Regions from separate parts of the Bradyrhizobium pachyrhizi genome, predicted to be linked through region 2. Evidence: predicted binding sites of a transcription regulator. Region 2 holds the regulator's gene; each other region holds the start of a gene.
What was found. The regulator LexA, encoded in region 2, represses DNA repair genes until DNA is damaged. The targets are predictions, from matches to a motif close to TGTTCNNNNTGTGTTCNG.

Region 1: a site for LexA is predicted at 2,782-2,799, ahead of QA639_RS00910 (YifB family Mg chelatase-like AAA ATPase). Genes of this name have one in related genera too.
Region 3: a site for LexA is predicted at 5,336-5,353, ahead of QA639_RS07610 (ribonuclease T2 family protein). Genes of this name have one in related genera too.

Annotation. Positions count from the first base shown of each region.
Region 1 is NZ_CP121667.1:197,507-207,776, forward strand. It holds gene fsrB (siderophore utilization protein FsrB) at 1-108, opposite strand, end outside; gene QA639_RS00905 (TonB-dependent siderophore receptor) at 136-2,127, opposite strand; gene QA639_RS00910 (YifB family Mg chelatase-like AAA ATPase) at 2,851-4,389, shown strand; gene QA639_RS00915 (hypothetical protein) at 4,521-5,042, shown strand; gene QA639_RS00920 (PAS domain-containing hybrid sensor histidine kinase/response regulator) at 5,146-7,395, shown strand; gene coaA (type I pantothenate kinase) at 7,565-8,521, opposite strand; gene QA639_RS00930 (phosphoribosyl-ATP diphosphatase) at 8,557-8,880, opposite strand; gene hisF (imidazole glycerol phosphate synthase subunit HisF) at 9,031-9,807, opposite strand; gene hisA (1-(5-phosphoribosyl)-5-[(5-phosphoribosylamino)methylideneamino]imidazole-4-carboxamide isomerase) at 9,817-10,270, opposite strand, start outside.
Region 2 is NZ_CP121667.1:5,045,140-5,055,409, reverse strand. It holds gene QA639_RS23740 (ComEC/Rec2 family competence protein) at 1-992, shown strand, start outside; gene QA639_RS23735 (hypothetical protein) at 989-1,213, opposite strand; gene QA639_RS23730 (hypothetical protein) at 1,359-1,787, opposite strand; gene lexA (transcriptional repressor LexA) at 2,044-2,748, opposite strand; gene QA639_RS23720 (molybdopterin molybdotransferase MoeA) at 2,992-4,203, opposite strand; gene QA639_RS23715 (HAD family hydrolase) at 4,223-4,855, opposite strand; gene QA639_RS23710 (hypothetical protein) at 5,455-5,610, opposite strand; gene QA639_RS23705 (serine hydroxymethyltransferase) at 5,690-6,961, opposite strand; ZMP/ZTP riboswitch at 6,998-7,083, opposite strand; gene QA639_RS23700 (YybH family protein) at 7,373-7,819, opposite strand; gene QA639_RS23695 (winged helix-turn-helix transcriptional regulator) at 7,921-8,613, opposite strand; gene QA639_RS23690 (response regulator) at 8,824-9,486, opposite strand; gene QA639_RS23685 (sensor histidine kinase) at 9,483-10,270, opposite strand, start outside.
Region 3 is NZ_CP121667.1:1,667,535-1,677,804, forward strand. It holds gene uvrC (excinuclease ABC subunit UvrC) at 1-1,882, opposite strand, end outside; gene QA639_RS07595 (outer membrane protein) at 2,149-2,772, shown strand; gene QA639_RS07600 (cold-shock protein) at 3,048-3,260, opposite strand; gene QA639_RS07605 (23S rRNA (adenine(2030)-N(6))-methyltransferase RlmJ) at 3,522-4,382, opposite strand; gene QA639_RS07610 (ribonuclease T2 family protein) at 4,606-5,292, opposite strand; gene QA639_RS07615 (hypothetical protein) at 5,407-5,883, opposite strand; gene QA639_RS07620 (hypothetical protein) at 6,050-6,349, shown strand; gene QA639_RS07625 (DUF3617 domain-containing protein) at 6,393-6,923, shown strand; gene QA639_RS07630 (TonB-dependent siderophore receptor) at 7,752-9,731, shown strand; gene QA639_RS07635 (ATP-binding protein) at 9,901-10,270, opposite strand, start outside.

The DNA.
Region 1 (10,270 bases), 4.0 Mb from region 2:
GATCTCGTGGTCCCACGAGATGATCGCGCCGGTGACGCCCGAGAAGAACAGGAAGGCCGCGGTGAGAAGACCCGCCCAGCGATGCAGTCGTCCGAAGATGGATCTCATGTGCATTTCAGCATGTCATTTGGCTGATCACCAGCGATAGGTCAGCTTCGCGATCGCCTTGCGGCCCTCCGCGTAGAAGCAGCTGGTGTTGCCGTAGCAGGCTGCCACGTAGCGCGTATCGGCGAGGTTGGTGACGTTGAGCGAAAGGCGATAATTGTCCCTGGTATAGGCGACGAGCGCATCGACGACCGTGGATGCCGGCACCTTGAAGGTGTTGGCGTCGTCACCGAACGTCGATCCGACATAGCGGACGCCGCCCCCGAACTGGACGCCGGCGAGCGGGCCGCCCTGAACGGTGTAATCGCCCCACAGCGAGAAGCGATTGAGCGGCACGGTGGTCGGCGCCTTGCCGACATTGACGGGATCCTTGGTGACGACCGCGTCGACATAGGCATAGCCGCCGCGGATGTTGACGCCCTCGACAAGCGTCGCGGTGCCTTCGAGCTCGACGCCGCGCGATTTGACCTCGCCGGTCTGCTCCGCGAAATAGAACGGCGGGGCGTAGGTGACGACGTTGGATCGGGTCAGGTCGAAGGCGGCCAGCGTGATCAGCGCATTGATGCCGACCGGCTGGTACTTGACGCCGACTTCGTACTGGACGCCGCTTTCCGGCTTCAGCAGCTCGCCGGCGGCATTGACGCTCAGCACCGGCAGGAATGATTCCGAGTAGCTGAAATAGGGCGCGATGCCGTTGTCGAAATTGTACATCACGGCGGCGCGGCCGGTGAATGCCGAGGCATCGGTCGAGGTCGACGTTTTCGCGAGATTGTTGTCGAGGTCCGTGGTGGCGAAATCCTGCCGCCCGCCAAGCAGGAACGACAGCCGGCCGAGCCGGATCTGGTCCTGCAGATAGAGGCCGGCCTGCGACTGCTTGATGCCGGTGTCGTCATACGGTCCGTTGTTAGTCCAGCTGTTGGTATAGACCGGCGCGAAGACGTTGAGCTTGCCGGTGCTATAGCTCGAGGCCATGTCGCGGAACGACGTGTTGCGGTAATCGACGCCGAACAGCGTCGTGTGGCTCAGCATGCCGGTGACGAACTTGCCCTGCAGCTGGTTGTCGACCGCGAAGGAATCGATCGTCGAGCTGCCGCCGGCGCCGCCGCGCGACAGCAGGCCCGCGGCCTCGTCGGCCGCCGATGCATAGCCGGTGCCGTAGAAGCTCTTCTGCTCGTTGTGCATCCACGAATAGCGCAGGTTCTGGCGGAAGGTCAGCGCGTCGTTGATGTCGTGCGACAGCATGTAGCCGACCGAGGATTGTTCGGTGTCGAACTGGTTGAAGCCGGGCTCGCCGACGAAGCGCGTATTCGGAATGTAGCGGCCGTTATTGGCCCAGACGGTGCCGGACGGCGGCAGGAATTGCAGGCCCCAGCCGGTGCGTTCCTTCTGGTAGTTCGCGAGGAAGGTGATCGTGGTGTCCTCGTTCGGCTTCACGGTGACGGCGGGCGCGATGAAGACGCGATTGTCCTTGGTGTAGTCGACCTGGGTCTCACCATCGCGCGCGACGCCGGTCAGGCGCCACAGCACCGTTCCTTCCTTGTTGGCGCGGCCGCCGATATCGAACTCGCCCTGATAGCGGTTGAAGCTGCCGCCCGACAGCGACACTTCCCCGAACTCGCGTGCAGTCGGCAGCTTGCTGACATAGTTGAGGATGCCGCCGGTGCCACTGCCGCCGAACATCGCCGACGATGGCCCCTTCAGGACCTCGAGACGCTCGGCTCCGTACGGATCGAGCCCGAGGAAGTGCACATAGTTGCTGCTCGGCAGCCGCAGGCCGTCGAGATAGAGTCCCGGCATCGTCATGTCGAAGCCGCGGATCTGCAGGCCGCCGAAGCGGGTGTCCGATCCGCCATTCACGTCGCCGCTGACACCGGCGGTGTAGCGCAATGCCGCGCCCACCGATTCCGCACCCTGGTTCCTGATCTGGTCCGTCGTGACGACCGAGATCGATTGCGGGATTTCGATCAGCGGCGTGTCGGTCTTGGTCGCCGAGCCCGAACGCGTGGCAACGAACCCAACCACCGGACCGCCGGCTCGCTCACCGGCGCCGGCACCGGAACGTGCCGCCGCTGGCGGCGTCGCCTGCTGGGATCGAGCCACACGATTGGCGCGGCTCGCGCGTGCGGTCACCGGACGACGAACCGGTTTTGCATTCGCAGTGATCGAGCGCTGCTGAGGCGCGTCCACGCTCACCGGCGGCAGTTCCGATTGCGCGTCGGCGCGTTCGGTCGTGACACCTGCGGCAAGGACGGCAGCGGTACACAGACCGATCGTTCGCAGCGCTGGATGTTGACGGGTGGAATGCGAAGCAAGTCGATCGATCACGCGAAGGCGCCCCTGATGTCAGCCTGGATGGATTTGTGATCCGGCTCTACAGCGCGGGGCTCGCGAGTACAGACCTCGGCAGTTGGAATAGATCGAGACTGCGCGCGCGATCAGTGTGCGATCACTGAAACAGCAAGCAAATCGACGACACGCTGCGACAATAAGCGCGCGATGCCCGTCGTGCTGGAATGATTCTTGAAAATGATTCCTGCAGTTGTCGACGACGCGAGTTGTGTTCGATCGCGCGAGGCGCGCGTCATCGCGAGCGACGCCTGACGCTTCCGCGCCGGCCGGAAGCGAATGCGCCGCGCGGTGAATTGGCACCGGGCGACCAGCCCTCGGCGCCGCGAACGTTCTTGTAATGTTCTTGCACTTGCCGCCCGGTTCCGCTACCTTCGATTGCGGAAGAATAGGGGCAGCATGGTCCAGCGCGTTTCCACCGTCGCATTCGAGGGGATCGAGGCCCGCGCGGTCGACGTGCAGGTTCAGGTCGCGCCGGGCTTGCCGGCATTCGCGATCGTCGGCCTGCCCGACAAGGCGGTGTCGGAAGCCCGCGAACGCGTGCGTTCGGCCTTGATCGCCTCCGGCCTCGCGCTTCCTGCCCGCCGCATCACCGTCAACCTCGCGCCCGCCGACCTGCCCAAGGAGGGCAGCCATTACGACCTGCCGATCGCGCTCGGCCTGATGGCGGCGATCGGCGCGATCCCGCCGGATGCGCTGAACGGCTTCACCGTGCTCGGCGAGCTCGGGCTCGACGGCTCGATCGCGCCGGTGGCGGGCGTGCTGCCCGCGGCAATCGGCGCCAATTCGCGCGACGAGGGATTGATCTGCCCGGCCGCCTGCGGCTCGGAAGCCGCCTGGGCCAGTCCGGACATCCAGATCATCGCGGCACACTCGCTGATCCAGATCGCCAACCACTTCAAGGGCACGCAGGTGCTGTCGCGCCCGCAGCCGAAGGTGCATGAGCGCGAGGAAGCGCTGCTCGACCTGCGTGACATCAAGGGCCAGGAGAGCGCGAAACGCGCGCTCGAGATCGCCGCCGCCGGCGGTCATCATCTGTTGATGATCGGCTCGCCCGGCGCCGGCAAATCGATGCTGGCGGCGCGACTGCCCTCGATCCTGCCGCCGCTGTCGCCGTCGGAGCTGCTCGAAGTCTCGATGATCGCCTCAGTTGCCGGCGAGATCCGTGACGGCGCCTTGACCGCGCGACGCCCGTTCCGCAGCCCGCATCATTCCGCCAGCATGGCCGCGCTGACCGGCGGCGGCATGCGCGCCAAGCCGGGCGAGATCTCGCTGGCGCATCAGGGCGTGCTGTTCCTCGACGAATTGCCGGAGTTCGATCCGCGCGTGCTGGATTCGCTGCGCCAGCCGCTGGAGAACGGCGAGGTATCGGTGAGCCGGGCCAACCACCGCGTCACCTATCCGGCGCGCTTCATGCTGGTCGCGGCCATGAACCCGTGCCGTTGCGGCCACGCCTATGAGCCCGGTTATTCCTGCAAGCGCGCACCTGTCGACCGCTGCACCGCCGACTACCAGATGCGGATCTCCGGCCCGCTGATGGATCGCATCGACCTGCGGATCGAGGTGCCCGCCGTGACTGCGGCGGATTTGATCCTGCCGCCGCCGGCGGAAGGATCGGCCGAGGTTGCCGCCCGCGTCGCGGCCGCGCGCGACATCCAGCTCGCTCGCTATGCGGCTGCCGACATGCCGCATGTCCGCACCAATGCGGAAGCGCCGAGCTCGCTGCTCGAGACCATCGCGCAGCCCGACGCGCATGGGCAGAAGCTGCTGCGCGAGGCCGCCGACACCATGCACCTCACCGCGCGCGGCTATCACCGCGTGCTGCGGGTGGCGCGCACGCTTGCCGATCTCGACGGCGCCGAGACGATCGGCCGGCTGCACCTTGCCGAAGCGCTGTCCTATCGTGCATTGGCCGACGATGTGCGCCGCGCCGCGTGATCCGAAGCGCAGCCCCGTCCCGATTCGTGCCGCAATGCCCCGCGTCAACGCGGCGGTAACGAGTTTTGTTTACGCTCCGCAAACCATAAGCACCGCGATCGGCGGCAAGCTTGGGTCGAGCGAGTTGTGTCATGTTGCGTTTGAAGATTTTGACCTCGGTGGTCCCCCTTGCCGTGGCCGCGGTCCTTGCCCGCGTCGAATTCCTGCCGGGCCCCCGGCCCTGCATCGAGGTGGGCGGCGCCACGATGCAGATCGCATCGGTCCCCTGGCTGGCGCAACTTCACGTCAGCTTCACTGACGACCCCGGCCAAGCCACCGTCCGGGTCCAGATCGCCGACAGCGCCGACGCCGCCGACTTCACCGTGATCGACGACATCGACGATGCCGAGGCCGGCGCCTGCGAGAGCAGCGCGGCGGCGCAGCTGATCGGGATTTCCAGCGATGCCTCGGCAACCGGCTCCGTCATCTATCTGACGCATGATGACGGTCCGTCCGACTACCGTGTCTTCGTGCAGTCGAAGACGTTCTCTGTGCGCGATGCCGCGGCCCTGATCGTCAGCGCCCGGGGCGGACACCGCCGCCTTGAAGCCGCATCGCCCGCACCTGACACGCGCGTCCCGAACCGGGTCATGGCGGAATTAACCCCCCGCTAACCTTGTTCTGAGGGCAGCGCGAAATGGCCACCAACTTCAAGCACTTTGCAAGCTGGCCGACGCATCGTCAGCGCCAGATCAAGCTGTCTCAGGGTCACCATTGATGGGGCGTTTCTTCCGGATCAAGTTGCGCCTTCGCCGCTTCCTCCGGCGCCATTCCTGGGTCGCGACGATCGTCCGCTCGTTCACGATCTTCTCCGTCGCGTTCGGCAGCGCCTTCGGGTTCATTTCGGGCGCGCTCTCGCAACAGAGCGGCTACGATCCCAATGCATTCGCGATTGGGGTCAGCTTCCTGTTCGCGCTCGCCTGCCTCTGGATCGTGACGCTCGGCATCCGCCTGCGGCTGATGCGCAAGCGGCTGCGCACCATCGCCATGCACAATGAAGCGATGGCCGACCGCAACTGGGAACTGCAGGAGGCCGAGCAGCGCGCCTCTACCCTGTTCGAGGCGCAGGACGATCTGATCGTGCTGCGCGACCTCGACGGGCTCATCACCTATGCCAACGATGCCTATTGCGAGCTGGCGCAGAGGCCCCGCAGCGAATTGATCGGCAGCACCGCCACGCTGAAGGTGCTCGAGCAAGGCGACACCGCGCTCGAATCCAACGGCACGCGGGTCTACGACCAGAAGATCGAGGGACCGCTCGGGCCACGCTGGATCGCCTGGCGTGAGGGCCTCGTGCGCAACGATGCCGGCGCGCCCGCGGAGATGCAGAGCGTCGGCCGCGACGTCACCGACCGCACCGAGAGCGAGCGCGCGCTCACCGAAGCGCGCGATCAGGCCGACGCCGCCAACCGCGCCAAGTCGCGCTTTCTTGCGATGGCGAGCCACGAGATCCGCACTCCGCTGAACGGCATCATCGGCATGAGCGGATTGCTGATGGATACGCAGCTGACGCCGGAGCAGATGACCTACGTCAAGGCGGTCAAGACGTCGGGCGACGCGCTGCTCGCGCTGATCGAGGAGTTGCTCGATTATTCCAAGATCGAGGCCGGCAAGATCGATCTCGAACACCGCGCGTTCGCGCTGTCCGGCCTGATCGAGGACATCACCGAGCTGCTGGCGCCGCGCGCGCAGACCAAGGGCATCGAGATCGCCGCCTATGTCGACGAACGGCTGCCGATGCAGGTGACCGGCGACGCCGCGCGGCTGCGTCAGGTGCTGCTCAATCTCGCCGGCAACGCCATCAAGTTCACCGCGACCGGTGGCGTGGCGCTGATCGTCGAGCCCGGCATCTGGCCGAACGAGATCAGCTTCCTGGTCCGCGACACCGGCATCGGCATCGCACCGGAAGCGCAGCAGCGTATATTTCGGGAGTTCGAGCAGGCCGACGACCGGATCGCGCGCAGCTATGGCGGCACCGGGCTCGGCCTTTCGATCAGCGACCGCATCATCAAGCGGATGGGCGGCCGCATCACGCTCGCAAGCACGCCGGGCGCCGGCTCGACCTTCGAGGTGTCAATCCCGCTCGTCGCCGCCGATACCGGCGAGGCCAGCGGCTTCGCCGCGCCCGACTTGACGGGACAGTCGATCATGCTGGTGGCGCCGCACAGCATCGAGGTCTCGCTGATCTCGCGGCGGTTGCAGCGCTGGGGCGCGCAGACCTGCATCGTGTCGGATGCCAACGTCGCCGAGGCGCTGCTGCCAGAGCGGAGCTGGCATGCGGCCCTGATCGACCACACGCTCGGCACCCCGGCGATGGAGGCATTTGCCGACGCCGCCCGCCTCCATGCAACCCATCGCATCGTGATGTTCACGCCGGCGACGCGGCAGGACCTTTCGGCCTCCGAGTCAGCCATGTTCACCGGCTACCTGGTGAAGCCATTGCGCGCGTCGTCGCTCGCCGCGCGCCTGACCGCATCGCCGGAAATCGCGGCGCCGAGCCTCGCGATCGAGGCGGCCGCCGAGTCCGCACCCACTGCGCCCGCATCCGCGTTGCCGGACAAGGGGCTCTCGATCCTGGTCGCCGAGGACAATGAGATCAACGCGCTGTTGATGCGCTCGCTGCTCACCCGGCTCGGCCATAACGTGGTCATCACCACCAACGGCGAGCAGGCAATGGAATCCTGGCTGTCGGCGACCTCAGCCGGCACGCCCTATGATCTCGTGCTGATGGACATCCAGATGCCGCGCCTCAACGGCATCGAGACCACCAAGCAGATCCGCGCCCATGAAGCGGCGCAATCCGTCCGCCGGACTCCGATCCTGGCACTGACGGCAAATACCCTGGTGGAGGACCGCTATGCCTGCTTCGAAGCCGGCATGGACGGTTTTCTGATCAAGCCGCTCGACCGCGAAAAGCTGGAAGAAGCGCTTGCGGGCCTCGCCGCCGCGCGGCATATCGCGGCGTAGTGCGCCACCTAACCCCGCGTCGTCCCGGCGAAGGCCGGGACCCATAACCACGAATGCCAATTGGTGAACGACCGTCTCGCCGCGTGCCTTTTGCAGGGGCCGCGGAGTATGGGTCCCGGCCTACGCCGGGACGACGCCGTTGATGTGGTCAGCTTTGGCGGATCAAACCTTACAGCCGGCGCAGCGCGACCGACTGCACCACGTGGTCGGCGCCCTTCTTCAGGATCAGCGTGGCGCGCGGGCGGGTCGGCAGGATGTTGTCCTCGAGATTGGCGAGGTTGGTACGCTCCCAGATCGCGATCGCGGTCGCCGTTGCTTCCTCGTCCGACAGCGGCGCATAGCGGTGGAAGTAGGACCTCGGATCGGTGAACGCGGTGTCGCGCAGCGCCAGGAAGCGCTTGATGTACCACTCCCGCAGCACGGCCTCGTCGGCGTCGATATAGACCGAGAAATCAAAGAAGTCGGAAACGAACGGCACCGCTTTGCCGTCGCGCGGCAGCCGCCCGGTCTGCAGCACGTTGACGCCCTCGACGATCAGGATGTCCGGCTGGTCGATCTCGACCCATTTGTTCGGCACGATGTCGTAGGTCAGATGCGAATAGACCGGCGCACGCACGCGACGCCGTCCCGCCTTGATGTCGCTGAGGAACGACAGCAGCGTCGGCAGGTCGTAGCTTTCCGGGAAGCCCTTCTTCTGCATGATGCCCTGCCGCTCGAGCACCGCATTCGGAAACAGGAAACCGTCGGTCGTGATCAGATCGACCTTCGGCCGCGGCGACCAGCGCGCCAGCAGCGCCTGCAGCACGCGGGCGGTGGTCGACTTGCCGACCGCGACCGATCCGGCGACGCCCACGATGTAGGGCATCTTGCGGTCGCGGATGTTGAGGAACTGACGCTGCGAGTAATATAGCCGCTGCGTCGCATCGACATAGATCGAGAGCAGCCGCGACAGCGGAAGGTAGATGTCCTCGACCTCCTGCAAATCGAGGCGATCGTGCATCGAACGCAGGCGGTCGAACTCGCCCGGCTCCAGCGTCATCGGCGTATCGTCACGCAGATGCGACCATTGCTGGCGCGTGAAGATGCGGTAGGGGTTGTACTGTTGATCTGGTGCCCGGATGTCCATGAGGCCGCCCCTCTCGATGCGCTCGATCATTTGCGCTAGTCGCGCTTGCGCGACGCCTTCTCTTCCAGTCCCGACATCGAGGTGCGCTTCTCCAGCGCGGCCTCAACATCCTCCAGCCTCACGCCGCGGGATTTCAACAGAACCAGCAGGTGAAACACGAGATCGGCACTTTCCGCGATGAGGTGATCGCGGTCATTCTCGACCGCGGCGATCACGGTCTCGACCGCTTCCTCGCCCAATTTCTTGGCGCAATGCTCCGCGCCCTTGTCGAGCAGCTTGCGGGTGTAGGACGCCTCACCGCCCGTTGCAGCGCGGGCGTCGATGGTGGCGGCCAGATCGTGGACCGTGAAACGCGACATCAACTCAACTCAAGCATGCACAGCGGCACCGCACGGGTGCCATCCCTTAGGTGGGGACTTAGCATTTTTGTGACAAGGAGTCCTCAACCACTCCGTTTGAGCGTGGTCTTTTCGGAAAACCGGTTTCCACTTTTCCGGACCACGCTCACGCTAGGGATCGAGCCGCATCGGCAGGCCGGCGCGCACCATGTGATCCTTGGCCTGACGGATGGTATATTCCCCGAAGTGGAAGATCGACGCGGCCAGCACACCGGTGGCGTGACCCTCGCGGACGCCGTCGACCAGGTGGTCGAGATTGCCGACACCACCGGATGCGACGACCGGTACGGGGACACTGTCCGCGATCGCCCGGGTCAGCGGCAGGTCAAAACCCTGCCTGGTACCGTCCCGATCCATCGAGGTCAGCAGGATTTCGCCGGCGCCGAGCGAGACGACCTCCTGGGCGTATTCGATGGCGTCGATCCCGGTGGCATTCCGTCCACCATGGGTGAAGATCTCCCAGCGGTCCGAGCCGCCGGCGCGCTTGACCCGCTTGGCGTCGATCGCGACCACGATGCACTGCTCGCCGTATTTCTCGGCCGCTTCCTTGACGAACTCGCGCCGGCTGACGGCCGCCGAATTGATCGAGACCTTGTCGGCGCCGGAGCGCAGCAGGGTCTTGATGTCGTCGACGGTGCGGACACCGCCGCCCACGGTCAGCGGCATGAAGCAGGCCTCCGCGGTCCGCCGCACCACATCCAGCATGATGCCGCGGTTTTCGTGGGTGGCAGTGATGTCGAGGAAGGTGAGCTCGTCGGCACCGGCGGCGTCATAGGCGATCGCGGCCTCGACCGGGTCGCCGGCGTCGCGCAGATCGACGAAGTTGACGCCCTTGACCACGCGCCCGTCCTTGACGTCGAGGCAGGGGATCACGCGAACCTTGAACATGATCTCCTCCTACGCGCCGCGGATCAGCTGAAGGGCAGCGGCCGGATCGAGCCGTCCGTCATAGAGTGCGCGGCCGACGATCGCACCGGCGAGCTTTTTGGCGCGCGGCTCCAGCAGCGCCTTGACGTCATCGATCGAGGCAAAGCCGCCGGAGGCGATCACCGGAATCGAGATGCGATCGGCAAGCGCAATGGTCGCATCGAGGTTGAGACCCTTGAGCAGGCCGTCGCGGGCGATGTCGGTGAAGATGATCGCGGCGACGCCGGCATCCTCGAAGCGCTGTGCGATCTCGAGCGCGGTCACATGCGAGGTCTCGGCCCAGCCTTCGACCGCGACCTTGCCGTCGCGCGCATCGAGGCCCACGGCGACGCGGCCGGGGAATGTCTTCGCCGCGCCCTTCACGAGCTCGGGATCGCGCACCGCGGCGGTGCCGATGATGACGCGCGTGATGCCCTTGTCGAGC
Region 2 (10,270 bases):
ACCATTCGGCGACCGCGCGGGTCGCGCTGTGGGGCGGGCGCGAGCTCACGATGCTGATGCTGGCCTCGCTCGTGGCGGGGCTGGCGACGACGCCCTATGCCGCGTTCCATTTCCATCGCGTGACGCCCTACGGGCTGCTCGCCAACCTCGCGGCGATGCCTGTCGTCTCGGCGGTCGTGATGCCGGCCGGCCTGCTCGGGCTCGTCGCCATGCCGTTCGGCTTCGACGGACTGTTCTGGGCGATCATGGGTCTTGGCATCGACTGGATGATCCTGGTGACGCAATGGGTCGCCGCACTCCCGGGCGCGGTCGGCCGGATGGCGGCGTTCGGCATCGGGCCGCTGATCGCCGCGAGTGCCGGCATCATCCTGCTCGGGCTGCTGCGCACGCCGCTGCGCTGGTCAGGCGCGGTGCTGCTGCTGGTGGCCTCGGTCTGGGCGCTCAGGGTGCCGCAGCCGGACGTGCTGGTGTCGGGCGACGGCCGCAACGTCGCGGTGCGTGGCGGTGACGGACGGCTGCATCTGATGCACAGCGCCAAGGATGCATTTTTGGTCAAGGAGTGGCTGGCGGCGGACGCCGACGCGCGCACCGCCACCGATGCGTCGCTCGGCGAGGGCGTCTCCTGCGATGCCGGCGGCTGCGTGACCCAGGCACCCGGCGGCGCCTTCGTCGCGCTGGCGACCCGGCCGGAGGCGCTGGCGGACGACTGCGAGCGCGCAGCCCTGATCGTGACGGCGCGGCCGGCGCCGCAGGGCTGCGCGGCATCGGTGATCGATGCCGAGCGGCTGCGCCGCCACGGCGCGCTGGTGCTGCGACGGATCAGGGACGGCTACGCCGTCGATGCAGTCAAGCCCGGCGGGATCGACCGGCCGTGGTCGCCGGCGGTTCCCGGCGACGGCGAGAGCGAGACGACGCTACGCGCGCCCGCCGCCGCGCCGCGGCCTGCGGTGGATGCGACGCCGGCTGAGACCGATCTGCAGGGCGATGATTAGCTGTGGTCTGGCGAGGGGCCGCTTGGCAGCTCGAACAGGCCGAGATGATATTCGTCGGAGTCGGGGGCGTCGGGCTTCTTGACGAGAGTAAAGGAAGCCTCGGGAAATTGCTCCCAGACTTTCAGGTCGTCGGCCGTTACCGTCAGCCAACCGAACCGGAACAGGTAGCGGCCCGGTTCCGTGACGCGTCCAGCCTTTTGCCATGTGACCTTATCGACCACCGCGCACGTCCTCCGTGCCCGATGATGCGCCAAGGCGCCGGCCGACGCAAATCTCCTTCTGCGCCCCGGAAGCGGGAGTCCGGGGTCGCCCGAAATTGCTTAGGTCATTCGCCGCCGAACAGCTCATTCCGCGGCGACGATGCGCTCAACCCAAAAACAGCGTTGCGAATGCGGAGGGCCGCCGCTCCACAACCTTCGGCTTCTGCTCGACCGGCGGATGCAGCGCCGGCAATTGCAGCACGCTGACGCGCTGTCCCTCGACCAGCTGGGTCACCAGCACATGGCTGCCGTCGGGGAATTCGACCGCGTCATGATGCCGATCGGGCACGTCGGGCTCGACTTCGTTGAACACGCCGACGCGATAGTTCAGCGTCTTGGTCCAGATCCAGCGGCTGTCGTAGCGAACGTTCTCGGCGAAAGCGAGCTCGGTGCCCGGCAGCATGCAGACCGCGACAGTGGGATCGTTCTCCGAGGCAAAGCCGCGGGTCGACGTGCCGCGGAACGTCGTCGTGATCAGCGTCTCTCCGACAATGGCGGGGCGCGATGCCACGGCGTGCAGACTATAGTCACACATCGGATGGCTCCTCATTTCGAGGTAGCGACCCGTGCCTCTCCTTGAGGCATTAGGGCCTCTACCAGAGTGGACGATAGCGAACGAGCGTCTGCTCGTTTCTGGGCGATTGTACGACTGGTCCGAGATCGCTCCGATCACAAACACGCGACGCTGCGCGAGAGGTATCGGAGCGCATCGGGCAGGCCGTACGCTACACTATCATGCAAGGAACGATCCGACGTGTTGCTCGTTCCCGGCCGCCGCAAGTATTTGCAATTCAGTATTTGCGATAAAGGCCGATCAGCTTGCCCTGGATGCGGACCCGGTTCGGCGGCAGGATGCGCACTTCATAGGCGGTGTTGGCCGGCTCGAGCGCGATCGATGCGCCGCGGCGGCGGAAGCGCTTCAGGGTGGCTTCCTCCTCGTCGATCAGCGCCACCACGATGTCGCCGGTATTGGCGACGTCGTTGCGCTGGATCAGCGCCATGTCGCCGTCGAGGATGCCGGCATCGACCATCGAGTCGCCGCGCACCTCGAGCGCATAGTGCTCGCCGGCGCCGAGCATGTCGGGCGGCACGCTGATGGTGTGGCTGCGGGTCTGCAGCGCCTCGATCGGCGTACCGGCGGCGATCCGGCCCATCACGGGGACCGCGACTGGACGGTTGCCGTCGTCCTCGGCAATCGGCGGCGTGCTGGCGCGCCGGCCGAGGGTGCCTTCGATGACACTGGGCGTGAAGCCGCGGCGACCGTTGCCGGCGCCGGCCGAGAGTTCGGGCAGCTTGATGACCTCGATGGCGCGGGCGCGGTTCGGCAGGCGGCGGATGAAGCCGCGCTCCTCCAGCGCAGTGATCAGGCGGTGGATACCGGACTTCGAGCGCAGGTCGAGCGCATCCTTCATCTCGTCGAAGGAGGGCGGTACGCCGGCCTCTTTCAAACGTTCATTGATGAAACGCAGTAGTTCGTACTGTTTGCGCGTGAGCATCTCGAGTATTCCCCCGGTTGATAGCGTCGTTCGATTCCGAGACTCTTCTGGTGGGGCCTGCAGGCCGGGCCTGACCTCAGGAGCATGTGCTCAATGCACCTGCTTCCACGCGGCTTCCCGATTGTAGACACCAGTACTCGAAACAAATCATGAACGGACACTATATGTTCGATATGTGTTCCGCAACCACTTAATTTCCGGTGAACGTGTCGGGCAACGCACAATCGGCGGGGCGCGAAAACCCTATTCGGGCAGTGTCAGAATTTCGCATTCGCTGCCTTTGACGGCAGCCGCCGCAAACGGCGGACGCACGAGAAGCGCCCGTGCCGCAGCGAGATTCCCGAGCAGCGACGAGTCCTGCTGCGTCACCGGGGTTGCGACCAGCGTGCCGTCCTCGCGCGCTTCGAGACGCGCACGCAGATAGTCCTCGCGCTGGTCGTTGGCGGCGAGGTCGCGGCCGAGCAGGGCGCTTGCGCGGCGATGATGAATCACTTTCCGGCCGCTCAGCGCCCGAATCAACGGCACCAGGAACAGGAAGGCGCAGACATAGGACGACACCGGATTGCCGGGCAGGCCGATCACCCGCATCGCGCCGAGCCGGCCGTGCATCATCGGCTTGCCGGGCCGCATCGCAATCCGCCAGAACGCCATCTCGACGCCCTCGGCTTCCAGCGACCGCTTGACGAGATCGTGGTCGCCGACCGAGGCGCCGCCTGTCGTGATGAGGATATCGGCGCCGGCCTCGCGTGCCCGGCGGATGCCGGCCGTGGTCGCCTCCACCGTGTCGGCGGCAACGCCGAGGTCGACGGTCTCGGCGCCTTCGGCGCGCGCCAGCGCCCGCAGCGCGTAGCCGTTGGAATAGACGATCTGGCCGGGACCGGGCTGCGAGCCCGGCATCACCAGCTCGTCGCCGGTCGCCAGCACCGCGACCTTCGGGCGGCGGCGCACCGTCAGTTCCGGATAGTTCATGGCGGCCGCCAGCGACAGCGCGCGGTCGGACAGGCGGCTGCCGCCGGCGAGCAGCACCTCGCCCTCACGGAAGTCGACCCCGGCCTGGCGGATGTGCCGCCCGACGCTGGCGGCCTCCGAGATCGTGATGTGGTCGCCGTCGACGGCGGTGTCTTCCTGGATGATCACGGCGTCGGCGCCGCTCGGGATCACGCCGCCGGTGAAGATCCGCACCGCCTCGCCGGCGCCGACCGTCCGCTCGAACGGCCGGCCGGCGGCGACTTCGCCGATCACCTTGAGCCGGGCCTTTAGATCGGCCGCATCGGCGGCGCGCACCGCATAGCCGTCCATCGCCGACATCGGCTGCGGCGGCTGGGTGCGCAGCGCCGCGAGGTCGTGCGCAAGCGTGCGGTGGTAGGCGGCATCGAGCGCGACCATCTCCTCCGGCAGCGGTTCGGCGCCGGCGAGGACGGCGGACAGGGCATCGGCAACCGGCATCAGGGCCACGCTCAGAGCTCCTCAATTCCTAATGTTCAATACCAAGTGCGGTCAAAGCCCTTGCCACGTCATCCGTCGATGTCACGTGGATAGCATGAAGGCCGCGCGCCCGCGCACCTTCGATATTGGCGGCCAGGTCGTCGAAGAACAGGATCCGCGACGCCGGCACGCCGATGGCTTTTACCACATGATCATAGGCCTCGGCGTCGGGTTTGCGGAAGCCGATGCTCGACGACAGGAAGACGTTGCGGAAATGGCTGAGCAGCTCGGCATGGGTGACCGAGAAATGCGCGACATGGGCCGGATTGGTGTTGGAGAAGGCGTAAAGCGGCATTTGCCTGGCGGCCGCCGCGACCAGCGGGGCGATGCCCGGCATCTCGCCGGTGAAGATCGCATTCCAGCCTTCGAGGAACTGGGCGTCCGTGATGTTGATGCCGAGCGTCCGGCGCAGGCTTTCGAAGAACGCCGCGTCGTCGATCCGGCCGATCTCGTGATGCTTGAAACTGTCGTCGACGACAAAGCGCGTGGCGAGCTCGGCGGGCGCACAGCCGGCATGCTGCGCCCAGTGCGCCATCACCTTGTCAAAGTTGATGTCGAGCACGACGCGGCCGATATCGAACAGCAGCACGTCGACGGAGTTGGGAGTGAATTGCGAGGTCATTGCGTGAAACCGTGTACGAGAATTGCGGGCGGGCGGCAATGTCCTCGATTTGTGCGGCAGGTGTGCGACGGGCGTTAAGCGCGCCGTCGTCCATGCACGCGCGGGTGTCATCACCCGCGCGCAAGCGGGTGATCCAGTATTCCAGAGACGCTTGTGCTTGAGCCGAGAGGCCGCGGCGAAGTGGAAGGCGTGATTTGCTACCCTTCCAGAAGGAAGAAAGAACTCCAGCTCGCGCCATATCCACCGCCGTCGTCCCGGCCTAGTGCGCAATTGCGCACGGGGGCCGGGACCCATAACCACCGCATTTGATCAGGAACGGGATCGTGGCCCCAGCTCGCGCAACAATTGAGATTTGGGGTAATGGTCCCGGCCTTCGCCGGGACGACGCCGAGTGTGTTGTCGCTTGTGCGTCAAACATCCGCATTCTCGCGACATGATTTGTCCGAGCTTTGCTCTTCGATTCACCCTCTAATTTTGCTGCGGGGGTTTGCCACTTCGAGCAACTCAGTGGCGCGCGCGCGAACTTTCAGGGCGCCAGCACCAAGCGACTTGATGCCTGCATGCCCGCCGGCGGCTTTGGTGCCCGCCGGGCGTAGCTCTCACATCCTGGACAGCGCCAGGCCGAGGTAACCGATCAGCGCACCGGTGCTGAGAATGATGACGACGAGCGCCTGTTCCGAGCGTGCTTGCAAGGTTTTCCGGTTCACGGCGTTGGACGCTCCGTCTTCGAGATCATGCGGTCCAACGAACAGCATCAATTTCCGTTCCGGTCCTTCCCCCGGGAACCTTCACGACCTGCCGAGTGACGCGACGAACGGAACGTGGGTCGGCCGCCTATGAGGGCGGCGCGATCCCCGGAACGGGGAAGGCGCGGCACATCTCGACGCTGTTCGACCTCAATCGCTTGACGACCGCTGCATCTCCCTTCGACCGGAGGGACTCCGCAATGAGTTCGGCGATGAGGCGCATTTCGGGCTCGCCCATGCCGCGCGTGGTCGCCGCCGGTGTCCCGAGGCGAATGCCGCTCGGCTTGAGCGGCGGACGCGGATCGTCGGGAATGATCTGCTTGTTTGCGGTGACCCCGACGGCGTCGAGGATGTTCTCGGCCGCGCCGCCGTCCAGGCCGACGCTGGCCACCGTATCCACGACCATCATGTGATTGTCGGTTCCGCCGGTGATCAACGTCATGCCGTGTTCCATCAACGCTTCGGCCAGGACCTTCGCGTTGCGCATGACCAGCTTTGCATAGGCGTGAAAATCGGGCGTCGATGCCTTCTTCAGCGTGACCGCGGTTCCGGCCACGACGTTCATGTGCGGACCTCCCTGCAAACCCGGGAACACCGACGCGTCGATCTTGCCGGCGAACTCCCGGCGACAGAGAACGATGCCGCCGCGCGGCCCGCGAAGCGTCTTGTGCGATGTCGTCGTCATCACGTCGAAACCCGCATCGAGCGGATTGCGCAAGGCGTTGCCGGCGATCAGGCCGCCGTAATGGCTGACGTCGGCCATGGTCAGTGCACCCACCTCATCGGCGATGCTCTTGAAGGACGCATAATCCAGATCGCGCGGATAAGAGCTGTAGCCGCACAGCACCAGCTTCGGGCGGACGTTCCGGGCCATGGCGCGGAGCTCATCGAAATCGATGGCGCCGCCGTTTGACGGCTGCGTCTTGTAGCGGGCGAAGTTGAAGAGCCGCCCCATATGCGACACCGGTGCGCCATGGGTGAGATGGCCGCCGTGTGACAGGTCCATCGCCAAGATCGTATCGCCGGGCTGCAGCAGGCCGAGATACACGGCCTGGTTCATTGGCGATCCGGACAGAGGCTGAACGTTGGCATGCTCGGCGCGGAACAGCGCGCAAGCGCGCTGTCGGGCAAGGTTCTCTATCTGGTCGGTAAATTCCTGGCCGCCGTAATAGCGGCGTCCCGGATAGCCCTCGGAATACTTGTTGGTGAACACCGATCCCAGTAGCTCGAGAACCTCGGGATAGGTGTAGTTCTCCGACGGAATCAGCTCGACGCCGTCTTGCTGGCGGCGCTCTTCGCCCTCGAGCGCAAGGGCAACTTCCAAATCGTTGAGATGGAGTTCATTGCGGAATGACGGCATGGTCCGGGCTCCCTAAGACGCTGGATCATCAGCTGAACGGGTTGCCCAGGCGAACGGCGTTGGAACCCTTCGCGCTTCACCGTGGTCAATTCCACGTAAGCTCGCCAGTCGCGCGAGGGGCGAATGAGCCTGCGAAGCTCATCGCGAGCAGAAGGCTATCCAATCCCCGGCGGGCTCGCAAGGGTTGATCGCGGGCGTCGCCGCGGGCCCAGCGTTGGGCGAGATCGAACATCTGGCGACAGCCACGGCAATGGCGACCAAACCGAGGGACGTCCGGCTTACCCAATGAACCGATGTCCCGATGATCAATGCCGTCTTCGGCTGAGGGCCAATAAGGCGCATGACCATCCGTCACTTGCGGCCCGTCAGGCTTGCGGGGTGGCTGACCGTGTGGCTGTGGCACCCGCGAATCTATTCCTTGACGAAGATATGAGACTTTATCTTCCACTGCCCGTCGGGTTGGCGTTCAAGCAGTCTCACGGTGCTGCCAGAAATTGGCGCCGCCTTCTCATTTACTACTAGCGTGGCCGTGAAATGCGAGGTGGTGTAGGCGTAGTTTCCCATGGGCAACACATCGAGCAGCTCAACCTTGTGATCTCTGACGCTTCTTCCCCGCCCGGCAAAGAAATTACGGATTGCCAAAGGGCCGGTGACTGGCTGCGCACCAGGCGGCATCAATCTGGCGTCAGCGGCATACAACGGTAACAGGGCATCGAAGTCTGCGTTGTTGATGGCGGCATCCCATTTGGCAGCCGCCGAGGAAAGTTCGTCGGCAGGTGGGGCTGCCCCTGCGGGACTGACGCAAGTACAAGTAAAGATCAACAACAGGGTGCATGAAAGAAGAGAAGGGCGGCTCATCTTTGCCTCCTTTAGCTGAGATGCTTAGCGCGGGAGCGCATTCGCAAACGCTATAGCCGAGGCAAGCAGAACCACTAGTCCAGAAAGTGGACTGGATATCCTCAACTGGCTGAGACTCGATCTGCGGCCGCCGGCGCCTCATCGGCATATTTGCTGCGTGGGAACCAAGCCCGCATGCTGTTCACAAGATGCCTGGGACCGTCGATCTCGATTTTGCCGAGCTCACGCGCCCGTAGCAGCGGCATCTCGTCTACGAAAATCTGCACGAGCGTCAGCAGACTCGCATAGAGGCTGATATCGACCTCGAAGCCGGGGTCATCCCAGCAAAGATCGGCTTCCTCCTTCTTCACAACAAACCACCAGCGCTTCGGCCGAGCGTCCGCAATCTCGATGTACAGAACGAAGTCGCATGGAATGTGCCTTAGATCGAACGAACGGCGCATATTCCACATGAGCCGGCCCGCGTGAAGTTCGTTGGGTGTGAGCTGGCTGCGAGCCCATTTGTGGCCCCAATAGCCCATTGCATCGATAATTGGCCTGGCTTCCCTGGCTGCCTGGGTTGGATGGTACTCCCAATGCCCGTTATCGCCTGATCTGCGTGAGATTAGCCCGGCTTCTTCTAGCGTTTGCAGGCGCTTGGAGAGGAGGGTCGGCGACATCTGCGGGATGCCGCGGCGAAGCTGGTTGAAGTGGTGGGACCCCAGCAACAGTTCGCGGAGCAGGAGCGGGGTCCACCGCTCCGTGAGAATTTCCGCAGCTTTGGCTACGGGGCAAAATGATCCATAGCCTTTCATGACGAGAACTTTAGCATCACGAGGGCCACCAAGGTAGTCCAGGTTCTGGACTATGTCCCAGACGAGCCAGCATCGAGGCTGTCCTGGACGTCTGTTACGCGATTTTCTCGAGACTCGGCCATTCGACGATGCCGGCTCGATGTTCGGTTTGCCCGAAGGCAGATGCGGCTCGATTTGCCAGTACGCGGCCTGGCTGGTGCCACCGCGGGCTCAGCGTTCGCCGAGATCGATCTGCGTCAGGATGCCTTGCCGCAGCGCGAGGCGGACCAGCTCGATATCGGTGCCGACGCCGAGCTTGTCCTTGATCAGGGAATGCAGGTTCGCGACCGTCTTGGGGCTGAGGTGCAGCGCCTCGGCGATCTCCTCGGTGGTGTTTTCCGCGAGCAGCATCCGCAGCACCTCGAATTCCCGCGCGGTCAGGAGGTCGGCCGCCTTGGTCTCGCCGGCAAGGTGGCTGAGCGCGAGCTCGTGGTCGATATCCGGGCTGATCGCGATCTTGCCCGACAGCGCATCCATCACGGCGTGCACCAGCGTCTCCGGCGGGCTGGTCTTGGTGACATAGCCGCTCGCGCCGGCGCGGATCGCCTGCACGGCAAAGGCCGCGTTCTGGTGCATGGTGAACACCAGGATTTTTGCGCGCCTGTCCCACCGCCGGAGGCGGCGGATGGCCTCGATGCCGCCGATGCCGGGCATCGACAGGTCCATGATGACGAGGTCGGGCCCGGTCTCCTTGTAGAGGCGATAGGCCTCGACGCCGTCGGAGGCTTCGGCGACGACGCAGAGGCCCGGCTGCTTCTGCAGCATCGCCCGGTAGCCCTCCCGCACGACGGCGTGGTCGTCGACGAGCATGATGGTTCGCGCAGCGTGGCTCATGCCGCGCGCTCCACCTGTGCGGCTTCTCGGCTGGCGGCGACGGGAACGATGACGCGGAGCGAGGAGCCGCTGGGCTGTCCGGTCTCGAAGCTGAGCCGCCCGCCCAGCGCGGCGACCCGTTCGCGCATGCCGAGCAGGCCGAGGCCGGATCTGAGCTGGGGATCGCCTTTGGGATCGGGATCGCCGGGCTGGCCGTCATCGTCGATCGCGAGCACGATCGTGCTGTCGCCGCCGCCGGGCGGCGGCTCGCGCATCTCAAGCCGCAGCATCACGCGCGTGGCGCCGGCATGCTTGGCGGCGTTGGTGAGCGCCTCCTGTACGATGCGGTAGAGATTGGCGCTGACGGAGGCGGCGAGGCGCTCGAACGATCCCGATATGGTGATCTCGAACCGCGGCTGTCCGCGCGCGCGGCCGTTCCAGCCGGCGACCAGGCCCTCGAGGCTGGCCGCAAGTCCGAGTTCGTCGACATCGGGCGGGCGGAGTCGGAAGAGGGCGCCGCGCAATGTCTCCATCATGTCGGTCGCGGTCCGCGCGATTCCGTCGCATTCGGCGAGCAGTGGCGGGCAATCCGCCGCCGCGGTCTGGCGCGCCGAGGCGGCGAGCGCGCGGATGGCGGCCAGCGACTGCCCGAACTCGTCATGCAGCTCGCGCGCGAGGTGGCGGCGCTCTTCGTCCTGCACCAGGATCAGCTTCTGCGTCAGCGCGTTGCGGTCGGAGAGCGCGGCGGCGAGGCGCTCGGCGAGCTGGTTGAAGACGTCGCCGATCGCCGACAGTTCGGCGAGAT
Region 3 (10,270 bases), 3.4 Mb from region 2:
TCACGAAGCGATGGGCCTCGTCGCGCAGCCGCTGGATGAAATAGAGCACCGGGTCGCGCGGCTCCAGCTTGATGGCCTCGCGGTCGGGCATGAACAGGGTTTCGCGCCCGGCATCGCGCTCCGGACCCTTGGCCACCGCCATCAGCGAGACCTCGGTCAGTCCGAGATTCTGGAAAATCTCCCGGACCGCGTTGAGCTGGCCGCGGCCGCCGTCGATGATGACGAGATCGGGCCATTGCGGAAACGAATCGTCATCCGCTTTCGTCTTGGCAGCGGCCTCGCCCTCCGGCGGCTTCAGCAGCCGCTTGAAGCGGCGTTCCAGCACCTCGCGCATCATTCCGTAATCGTCGCCGGGCGTCAGCCCTTCGGACTTGATGTTGAACTTGCGGTACTGGTTTTTCATGAACCCGTCGGGTCCCGCCACGATCATCGCGCCGACCGCGTTGGTGCCCTGGATGTGGCTGTTGTCGTAGACCTCGATCCGCTTGGGCGTGTGCGGCAGGCCGAGCGTCGAGACCATGCCCTCCAGCAGCCGGCTTTGCGTCGCGGTATCGGCGAGCTTGCGGCCGAGTGCCTCGCGCGCGTTGGTGAGCGCGTGGCCGATCAGCTCTTTCTTCTCGCCGCGCTTCGGCACGGAGACCTCGACCTTGGATCCGGCCTTGACCGACAGCGCGTCGGCGAGCAACGCGCTTTCCTCGATCTCGTGCGACAGCAGAATCAGCTTCGGCGGCGGCTTGTCGTCGTAGAATTGCGCAAGGAACGAGGACAGCACCTCCTCGGGCGTGAAGCTCTTCTCGGCCTTCGGGAAATAGGCGCGGTTGCCCCAGTTCTGGCCGGTGCGGAAGAAGAACACCTCGACGCAGGAATAGCCGCCCTCCTGGTGGATCGCGAACACATCGGCCTCTTCGACCGTGCGCGGATTGATGCCCTGCTGCGACTGGATCGCCGACAGCGCTGCGAGACGATCGCGGTACAGCGCCGCGGTTTCGAACTCGAGCTCGCCGGAGGCCTTCTCCATCTCGGCCGCGAGCAGCTCCTTCACGGCGTGACTGCGGCCGGAGAGGAATTCGGTCGCCTCGCGCACCAGTTCGCTATAGCCGGGGAAGTCGATCTCGCGCGTGCAGGGACCGGCGCAGCGCTTGATCTGATAGAGCAGGCAGGGCCGGCTGCGGCTTTCGAAGAAGCCGTCGGTGCAGGAGCGGATCAGGAACGCGCGCTGCAGCGCCGTGATGGTGCGGTTGACCGCGCCTGCATTGGCGAACGGGCCGAAATAGCGGCCCGGCCGCGACTGCGCGCCGCGATGCTTGAGGATCTGCGGCGCCCAATGGTCGCCGGTGATCAGAATATAGGGAAACGACTTGTCGTCGCGCAGCTGCACATTGAAGCGCGGACGGAGCTGCTTGATCAGATTGGCTTCGAGCAGCAGCGCCTCGGTCTCGGTCATGGTCGAGACGATCTCGACATGCGTGGTCGCCGCGATCATGCGCAGGATGCGCGCCGGCAGCGGCGCGTTGGCCCGCGCATAGGACGACAGCCGCTTTTTGACGTTCTTCGCCTTGCCGACATAGAGCACGTCGTTGGCGGCGTTGAGCATGCGGTAGACGCCGGGCGAGGTCGGGGCGAGGCGGACCGCGTTCTCGATCGCGGCATGTCCGACCGAGAGCGTGCCCTCGGCGACCGCCTCGGCGGCGTCCTCCGAAGCCTCGGGCAGGCGTGCCTCGTCCTCCTCCTCGGCGGCGGAGGTTTCGGGATCGACGTCGCTTGTATCGAGCGCCAGATCGTCCTGTGGCAGGTCGGACTTTGAACCGCGCCGTGGCTTGGGGTCAGCCTTGGAGTCAACCTTGGGGGCCGGCGTCGGGCGCTCGGGAGAATCGTGAACCATGGGCCGTAAACTAAGTGCTTGGGCGACCGGTCGCCAGCGCTGACGGCACCAACAAAAAGCACCTCGATTGCAGGAGGTTACCGGCCCCGCGCGGGCGCCGGGAGGGGGTGCGTAACACCTTGTTAAGACTGATGAGCGGGCCGGTAACCGGGCTTAACAGCCCTTTAACTTAAAACTCTCGATAAACCTTAGCGAAAAGAGTGGAATTCCGTAACCACGCCGGCCCTGGCCGGCGGGCTGCGGCAGTTGCGTGGTGGAGAGTACCAATGACCCGGTTTGTTGCGCGTGCGCTGGCACTGATCGTTGCAGGCTGGACGACCTCGGCCGCGTCGGCCGACCTCAACTACGGATCGCCCTATACCGTCTATCAGCCGCTCAATGCCTATAGCTGGGCCGGCCCCTACCTTGGCGGCAATGTCGGCTATGGCTGGGGCTCGGTCGAGAACAACCCGACCAAGCCGTCCGGTTTCGTCGGCGGTGTGCAGGCCGGCTACAACTTCCAGAACGGCTCCCCCTGGGTGTTCGGTATCGAGGCCGATATCCAGGGCACCACTGCCGACGACCGCTTCGCGCCGTGGAAGTTCTCCAACCCGTGGTTCGGCACGGTGCGCGGCCGCGCCGGCTATGCGGTCAACAACGTGCTGTTCTACGCGACCGGCGGTCTCGCCTTCGGCGAACTGCGCGGCGAGACATTCGGCATCACGGAGAGCCACACCAATGCGGGCTTCACCGTCGGTGCCGGCGCCGAGATGGGCTTTGCCCCGCACTGGAGCGCCAAGATCGAGTATCTTTACGTCGACCTTGCCAACAGCAATTTCACGATCACCGGTGGCGTGTCGAACGGCTACAGCTTCAGCCTGGTTCGCGCCGGCATCAACTATCACTTCTGAGAACAAGAAAACGTCGACCATTAACTCCCGGCCGCGCCTTGCGCGGCCGGGTTTTTCTTTGTGTTAATGATCTCAACGTCGCGCACGGCCATATACACGCCGCGGCGTCCGCGAATCCAATCGGTGGGCCGCACGTGTGGGATATGCGGCACCGCCAGTCGCGTCCGCATCATGCAGGTGGTCATCCAGCGAGCGCCAGCCACGCGCTCGGCAGTCAGCTCACACGCAACGCCTCATTCGGTGTTCATCCCGAGCCCGCGCATCGCGAGCGCTCGTCATGAGACCACCAGGTTGACCGCCTTCGGGCCCTTGCCCTTCTTGTCGGGCTCAACCTCGAACGTAATGCGTTGTCCTTCAGTCAGGTCCTTCAATCCTGCACGCTCGACAGCTGTGATGTGAACGAACACATCGCGGCCGCCATCATCAGGCTTGATGAAGCCGTAGCCACGCTCTCCGTTGAAGAACTTGACTGTCCCAGTCATGGCCATCGGGAAACTCCTCCCCCGTATTGCTCCACCGCCACGCGCACGCCGCGTAGCGGTTGACCGACATTCGCTTGTCGGAAGCTTGGCCACCTGAACAGCCCGGCGTCACGCCGCCGGTCTGCCTGGATTTTATTTCGGCCTTGTCACTCCGCCGCAACCATTCGCGGAAGCGGAACGTAAAGCCAGTCGTAACAGGATGAGCATAATACGGTTCCGCGCAAATTGCCTATGCTCAAAATTGAACTTTTCAGTAGGAGGTGTCGATCATGGTTTGGGCGTCTCGAGTCTGAAGCGTCCCGCGCCGCCTTGACCGAGCGGCTTCTCGAGTTCGGGCAGGATGATCTTCAACTCATTCGCCAGCGTCCACGGCGGATTCACCAGCAAAAGACCTGTGGAAACGAGGCCTGCGCCTGCTTCTTGCGGTGCCACACTGAATTCCAATCGCAGGCATTTGCCGGCAGGCCGGCTGCTTGCTGCTGCAGCAGCCACACTGCGCGCTAGCTCATCGGTGGCTCTCCGGGTTTTTACGGGGTACCACAAAAGATACGAGCCGGTCGGCCACTTCGCGTACGCTTCCGTGAAAGCACTGGCCAGCCGCTCGAACTCGTCCTTCGCTTCGAACGGCGGATCGATCAGCACCAGGCCGCGCCGTTCGTTCGGCGGCACGAATGCGGGCAGCGCCATCCAGCCGTCGAGATCGACGACGCGCGCTTGCGCGTCGCGTCGCAGCGCGTCGATCAGTTGTTTGCGCGCCGTCGGTTCGATCTCGCAGGCGGTGAGGCGATCTTGCGGACGCAGCAGCGCCCGCGCGATCAACGGCGAACCGGGATAGGCTTTCAGCTCGCCTTTCGGATTGAATGCTCTGACGATGTCGAGATAGGGCGCGATCAGCGGCAATGCCTTGTCGGAGAGCCGCGCCTGCATCAGCCGCGCGATGCCGGTGAGCCATTCGCCGCCGCGCTGCGCTTCGCTCGACGTCAAATCATAGAGACCGGCGCCGGCATGGGTGTCGATGACGCGGAACGGCGCCGGCTTGTCCTGCAGATAGGTGAGCATGCGCACCAGCACGATGTGCTTGATGACGTCGGCAAAGCTGCCGGCATGAAAGGCGTGACGGTAGTTCATGTGATGATCGTGCCGCGCTCCCAAAGGGTGCGCATGTTGTACTCGTCATGCCCGGGCTTGTCCCGGCCTTCGCTAAAGCTTCGGCGGGGTTAACGTCCGAGCTCGGCGAAGCCCGGCTCCCGGGCATCTGCGCCTTATCTGGCTTGTTTCGCGATGGCGCAGGTGGCCGGGACGTTCTGCGCGACGACGCGCGGCGCGGGTCTGCCGGCCATGACACAGAGCGTCAGCCGCCGCGAACCGGCGGCATCAGCACCTGATCGCGGCGGCAGGCGCGGCGATCGATTTCCTCGCAGGAGCGGAATTGCAGATCCTTGCTGAGGCAGATCCGCACCTCGCTGAGCCGCTTGCTGTCGCAGGTCACCGAGATCGCGGAGTTGCTGAGGCCCGGATTGACCTTGATGAACGCCGTCTCCAGCTCGTCGGGCGCGACCGTCTTCGGCTCCGACAATTGCAGGAATTCCTCGGGGATCTTCACCGTGGCGCGAGCCTTGCGGATGGCTTCGAAATAGGCGCGCTCGCCGAGACCGGAGCAGGTGCCGTGCTTGTCCCACTCGTTGTAGATCAGCCCGGGCGCCGGCATCAGGTCGAGCATCGAGCTCATGATGCTGCGGGCGAGTCGCGGCGAGGGCCGCTGGCAGTATTCCGGAAAGCCCCGCTCATATTGCGGCCACAGGCCGTGCACCACGAAGGAATAGGGCCGTCCGCCGCACTGTGCCTGCGTGCCGCGGCCGTTGTTGCCGCGCTCGCTCGCCGCCTCGCAGAACGAGGGCGACCACGACAGCGACAGCACATAGAAATCGAACTCACCGGGCGCATTCTGGCGGCGATCCTGGGCCGAGGCTCCAACCGCACTGCACAGAATAATGGCAACCGAAATCAAAAATCGGGAAATTGTGTCCAACCGAGGCATCAACCCGCTCCCTCACTCGACCGCCCGGAGCCTAGCAGGCCGCGAGAACATTTCAAGAACAAAAAGCCGCCGTCCAAATGGCGGCGGCTCCTGCTTTAGCAATCTGGTCGGAGATCAGGGCCGCGCGGCCTTGCAGGACGGGTTATAGGCCCAGTTGCGGTCGAGCCCCGCGACGCACCATTCGACGCCCTGATTGATGCTGGCAAAGCCGCCGTCCTCGATGATCGAATAGTGCACCTTGCGCACCTTGCCGTCGCTCAGCATCGCCTCGCCCGTGCAATAACGGCGCGGAATATTGTCGGACTGCCAGGGACGGAAGGCGGTTTCGTGAATCCCGTTGAAGCCGGTGATCACGAGCGGCGAATTCCAGAAGGTGGCTTCCTTTTCCTGGAATTGCGTGCTGATGACCGTCAGGGCCTTCTCGCATGGGGCCACATTGCCGTCATAGCGCGGGCCGGACAGCCAGAAGTTCATTTCGAGCGGATTGGCGGCCTGGGCCGTACCCCCGAAAGCCAGCAGGCTGACCACGAGTGCGGCGCCGAGGCCGAGCTTGCGGCCGAGTTTATTGCGGGAGTTGAACAGGTTGCGCATGGGAATCCACCCGATTATCCGATGCCGCGGACGGTGCCGTGAAGCCCCGGCTAGGTCAAGTGCAGGGCGGCAACACCTGCGGAGAAGTCCACTTTGGGGAGCCGGCTCGTTCTTTTCACGGTCGCCGGCGCACTCTATGTTGGCTCGAAGCGAAATGGAGTCTGCGATGCGAAGGAAATTGGCCGCGTGCCTGGTTGCCGTTTGCGGGATGCTGGCCGTTGTGCCGGCGCGAGCGGATTGGATGCAGCCGGTGCCGCCGTTCAAGGGCAACGATACCGGCGGTATCATCGCCTATACGCTGGCGACCCAGAGCGACGCCCGGCAGCTCGCCGTCGATCATTGCGCCTCCTACGGCAAGGTGGCCAAGTTCCTTGCGATGCAGAACTATCCGGGCGGCTACATCTCTTTCGCCTGTCGCTGGGTGCCCTATGGCGCGGCCCAGAGGCCGCTGCGCACGCTCTACTGAGCGCGTACCAGATCTTTCGATCGTTCAGCCGGGAGCCGACCGCATGACCCGACAGCTTGCCTTGTTTGGTTCGGCTGTGTGCCTTGTCCTGTCCGCTGGCGCCGCAAGTGCCGTCGACCTGCCGATCCGCAAGGCCGGTCTGTGGGAGATGAAGATGGTGCGCACCGGCGGGCCGATGCCGGAAATCACCATGCAGCACTGCACCGACGAGACCACCGACAAGGAGATGAGCGCGGCGGCCTCGCCGATGGCCAAGGAAGTCTGCTCCAAGCAGGATATCCAGAAGACCGCGACCGGCTATGTCAGCGACAGCGTCTGCAGCGTCGCCGGCATGACGATGCAGAGCCATGCCGAGATCGTCGGCGATTTCAATTCCGCCTACACGGTGAAGAGCACCTCGCATGCCGAGGGCGGCGCGGCCGGCTCGCGCGATACCACGATGACCATCGAGGCGAAATGGCTCGGCGCCTGCAAGAGCGACCAGAAGGCCGGTGACATCATCATGCCCGGCGGCATGAAGATGAACGTCAAGGACATGGAAAAGCTGAAGGGCCTCCTGCCCAAGCAGAAGTAGCGCGCAGCGCATTCGGCCGTTGCGGCGCGCCTGAATGCATCGCCTCTCATGCTGAGAGTCTGTGACACTTCGCATCACCGTCATTGCGAGCAGTTCGCGACGAAAATGCGGAGCAATCTTGCGCCGAGGCGATGTGCAATCCATCCGATCCCTCCGCGTCACTGCGTTCGTGTGCTCCTCGGCGCGCGATGACGTCGACGGGATGCAACATCACTGAATGATCGCCGCGTGCCTCGCGTTCGAGACTCTCTGCGAGAGACGACGCGCATCGCCTTCGTCGTGTCGAACGCCTGACGCGCCAACATGTCGTTTTGAATCGTTCCAGCGTTGCGCATCTTGAATCACTCCAGTGTTGCGCTTCGTTGCTGCTTCCATCGATTCTATTTTGCACGTGTGGAATTTCGATCATCCCGCCGATAGAAGTCCGCCCCAATCGATGTCGGCCTTGTCGCAAACGCGGCTCGATCGATGTCGGCGCAAGGCAATGCGGGGATTTGTTCGGTGGGAATGGCTTCGTTGCGGAGCAAGCGCGGCTTGCTTGCATCAACGGCTGCGATCAACGCAGCGCTACTCGGTTCGGTCATACTTGTGCCAATGGGCACAGACGTCGCCTACGCTCAGGCGCAGACAAGTCCTCCGCAGAACAATGTCAGCGAACTTCCCGCAGTGACGGTGGATGAACCTGGCGCCGCAAAGAAGCGCGGTGCCGTCGTTTCAACTCAGAACACCAGGACTTCGCGCGCGGTCGCGGCGAACCGGCGCCGCAATGCGACTGCGCCCGCCCAGAGTCAGGCTCCGCGGTCGCAAGGCACAGGTGGCGCGATCGGTATGACGACCGGTTACGTCGCGACCGCCAGCACTGCCGGCACCAAGACCAGCACAGCGCTGATCGAAACGCCGCAGTCGCTTTCGGTCGTCACGCAAAAGGAGCTAAGGGATCGCAACGTTCAGACGCTCAAGGACGCCGTCAGCTATACGCCGGGCGTGACGACCACGGCGTTCGGCTATGATCCAAGGTTCGACAGTTTCTACATCCGCGGCTTCGATGCGACCTATACAGGCATCTATCGCGACGGCCTGCGTCAGGGCGGCGGCAACTTCGCCATTCCCAAGATCGAACCCTACGGTCTCGACAGCGTGTCGATCCTGCGCGGACCAGCCTCGGGCCTCTATGGCCTCGGCTCTCCGGGAGGCATCGTGGATGTCACGACCAAGCGGCCGCCGTTGACGGCATTCGATGAGGTGCAGCTGCAGGGCGGCACCTACGACCGTTACCAGGGCAGTTTCGATGTCGGTGGTCCGGTGCCCGGCAGCGATCAGCTGTACTACCGGCTGACGGGTCTGCTTCGCGACGCAAAGACCTGGTATCCGGGCAACGACGACGATCGCGCCTATATCGCGCCGGCGCTGACCTGGCGGCCGGACGCCGACACGTCCTTCACCATCCTGAGCGAATATCAAAGCAACCGAACCGCCGCGAGCATCGGCAATTTCCGCACGCCCGACGGACAATTGACCAACATCTACTCGAATGATCCGGCGTTCAGCGCCATGGATCAGAAGCAATATCGCATCGGCTACGCGTTCGAGCACAATGTCGACGATGTGTGGACGGTGCGGCAGAACTTCCGCTTCTACCAGGTCGACGTCGACGCGAAATACACCCAGATCGATTCGATCGACAGCGGCACCAATCTGGCGTCGCGGTCCGCCTGGCGGATCCTGGACAGCTTCAACACGGTGACGCTCGACAATCAGGCCGAGGCCAAGTTCATGCTCGGCGCGATCAAGAATACCGTGCTGCTCGGCGTCGACTACGGCCACTCCTACTACAACGACAAGATCGGCTACGGGCCGGCGCCCGATCTCAATCTCCAGACCATGAACTACGGCGCCCAGGCGATCGCGACGCCGGCATTCTCGATCTTCAACAAGCAGTCGACCGACGAGGTCGGTGTCTATGCGCAGGACCAGGCCAAGCTCGGCGGCTTCATTCTGACGCTCAACGGCCGCCAGAGCTGGGTGTCGCAGACGACGACCGCGGGTCTCGACGGCGTGCCGTCAACGCAGAAAGCGACTGACTTCACGGGCCGTGCGGGCCTGAGCTACGTCTTCGACAACGGCATTGCACCCTATATCAGCTACGCGACGGCATTCGCCCCGCAGGTCGGCGTCGACGCATCCGGACTGCCGTTCAAGCCGACCACCGGCGAGCAGAAGGAAGTGGGCATCAAGTACCAAATGCCGCAGATTGCGGTGCTGTTGACCGCCGCGGTGTTCGACATCACGCAGGACAACGTGCTGCGCACCGATCCGAACAACATGGCGTTCCAGGCAGCGACCGGGCAGGTCGAATCCAAGGGCGTGGAGCTCGAGGCGAAGCTGGCGCTCAAGCAGGGATTTGATCTCACCGCCGCCTACACCCATCTCAACGTCGTGATCACGCAGGGCAATCCCGATACGACCGGCAATCAGCTTTCCGGCATTCCGAGCAATTCCTTCGCCGCCTTCGGCAAATATACGTTCCAGTCCGGCGTGCCCGTCGAAGGGCTCGGGCTTGGTCTCGGCGTGCGTTATATCGGCACGAACTTCGGCAACGACCAGAACACGTTCCAGAACGCGGCGACGACGTTGTTCGATGCGGTGATCGATTACGATCTGGGCAGGCTGGACCGGCGCTTCCTCGGCGCCACCATGCGCGTCAACGCCACCAATCTGTTCGACACGCACTACCAGACCTGCCAGTCCGGTTACTGCTATGCCGGCGAGCGGCGGCAGGTCATCGGGACCTTGTCCTATCGCTGGTAGCTCGAATTTGTTGTTTAAAGCATGATCCGGAAAAGTGCGAAGCGGTTTTCCGAAAAGATCATGCTCAAACAAAGAGCTAAGGCGCGATGACGATTCAACCTAATCTCATCGCGCTTTAGACGCGTTTTCTTCACGCGAACCGGCGTCCACTTCGCTCGAAAACGCTATGTCACACCGGCACCCGCACGACGGCCCGCAGGCCGCCCATCGGGCTTTCGCTGAGCATGATGTCGCCGCCATGCGAGCGGGCGATGTCGCGAGCGATCGCAAGCCCGAGCCCGGTGCCGCCTTCGTCCTGGTTGCGGGCATCGTCGAGCCGCAGGAACGGCTTGAACACTTCCTCGCGCATGTCAGCGGGGATGCCCGGCCCGTCGTCGTCGACCGTGACGTTGAGATAGCGGTGATCGCGATGGCCGGTGATCGAGATCGTGTTGGCGTGGCGCGCCGCGTTGGAGACGAGGTTGGCGAGGCAGCGCTTGAACGAGGCCGGCTTCACCGTGACGACGGGCAGGCCGTGGAACGCAACGGTCGCGGTATGG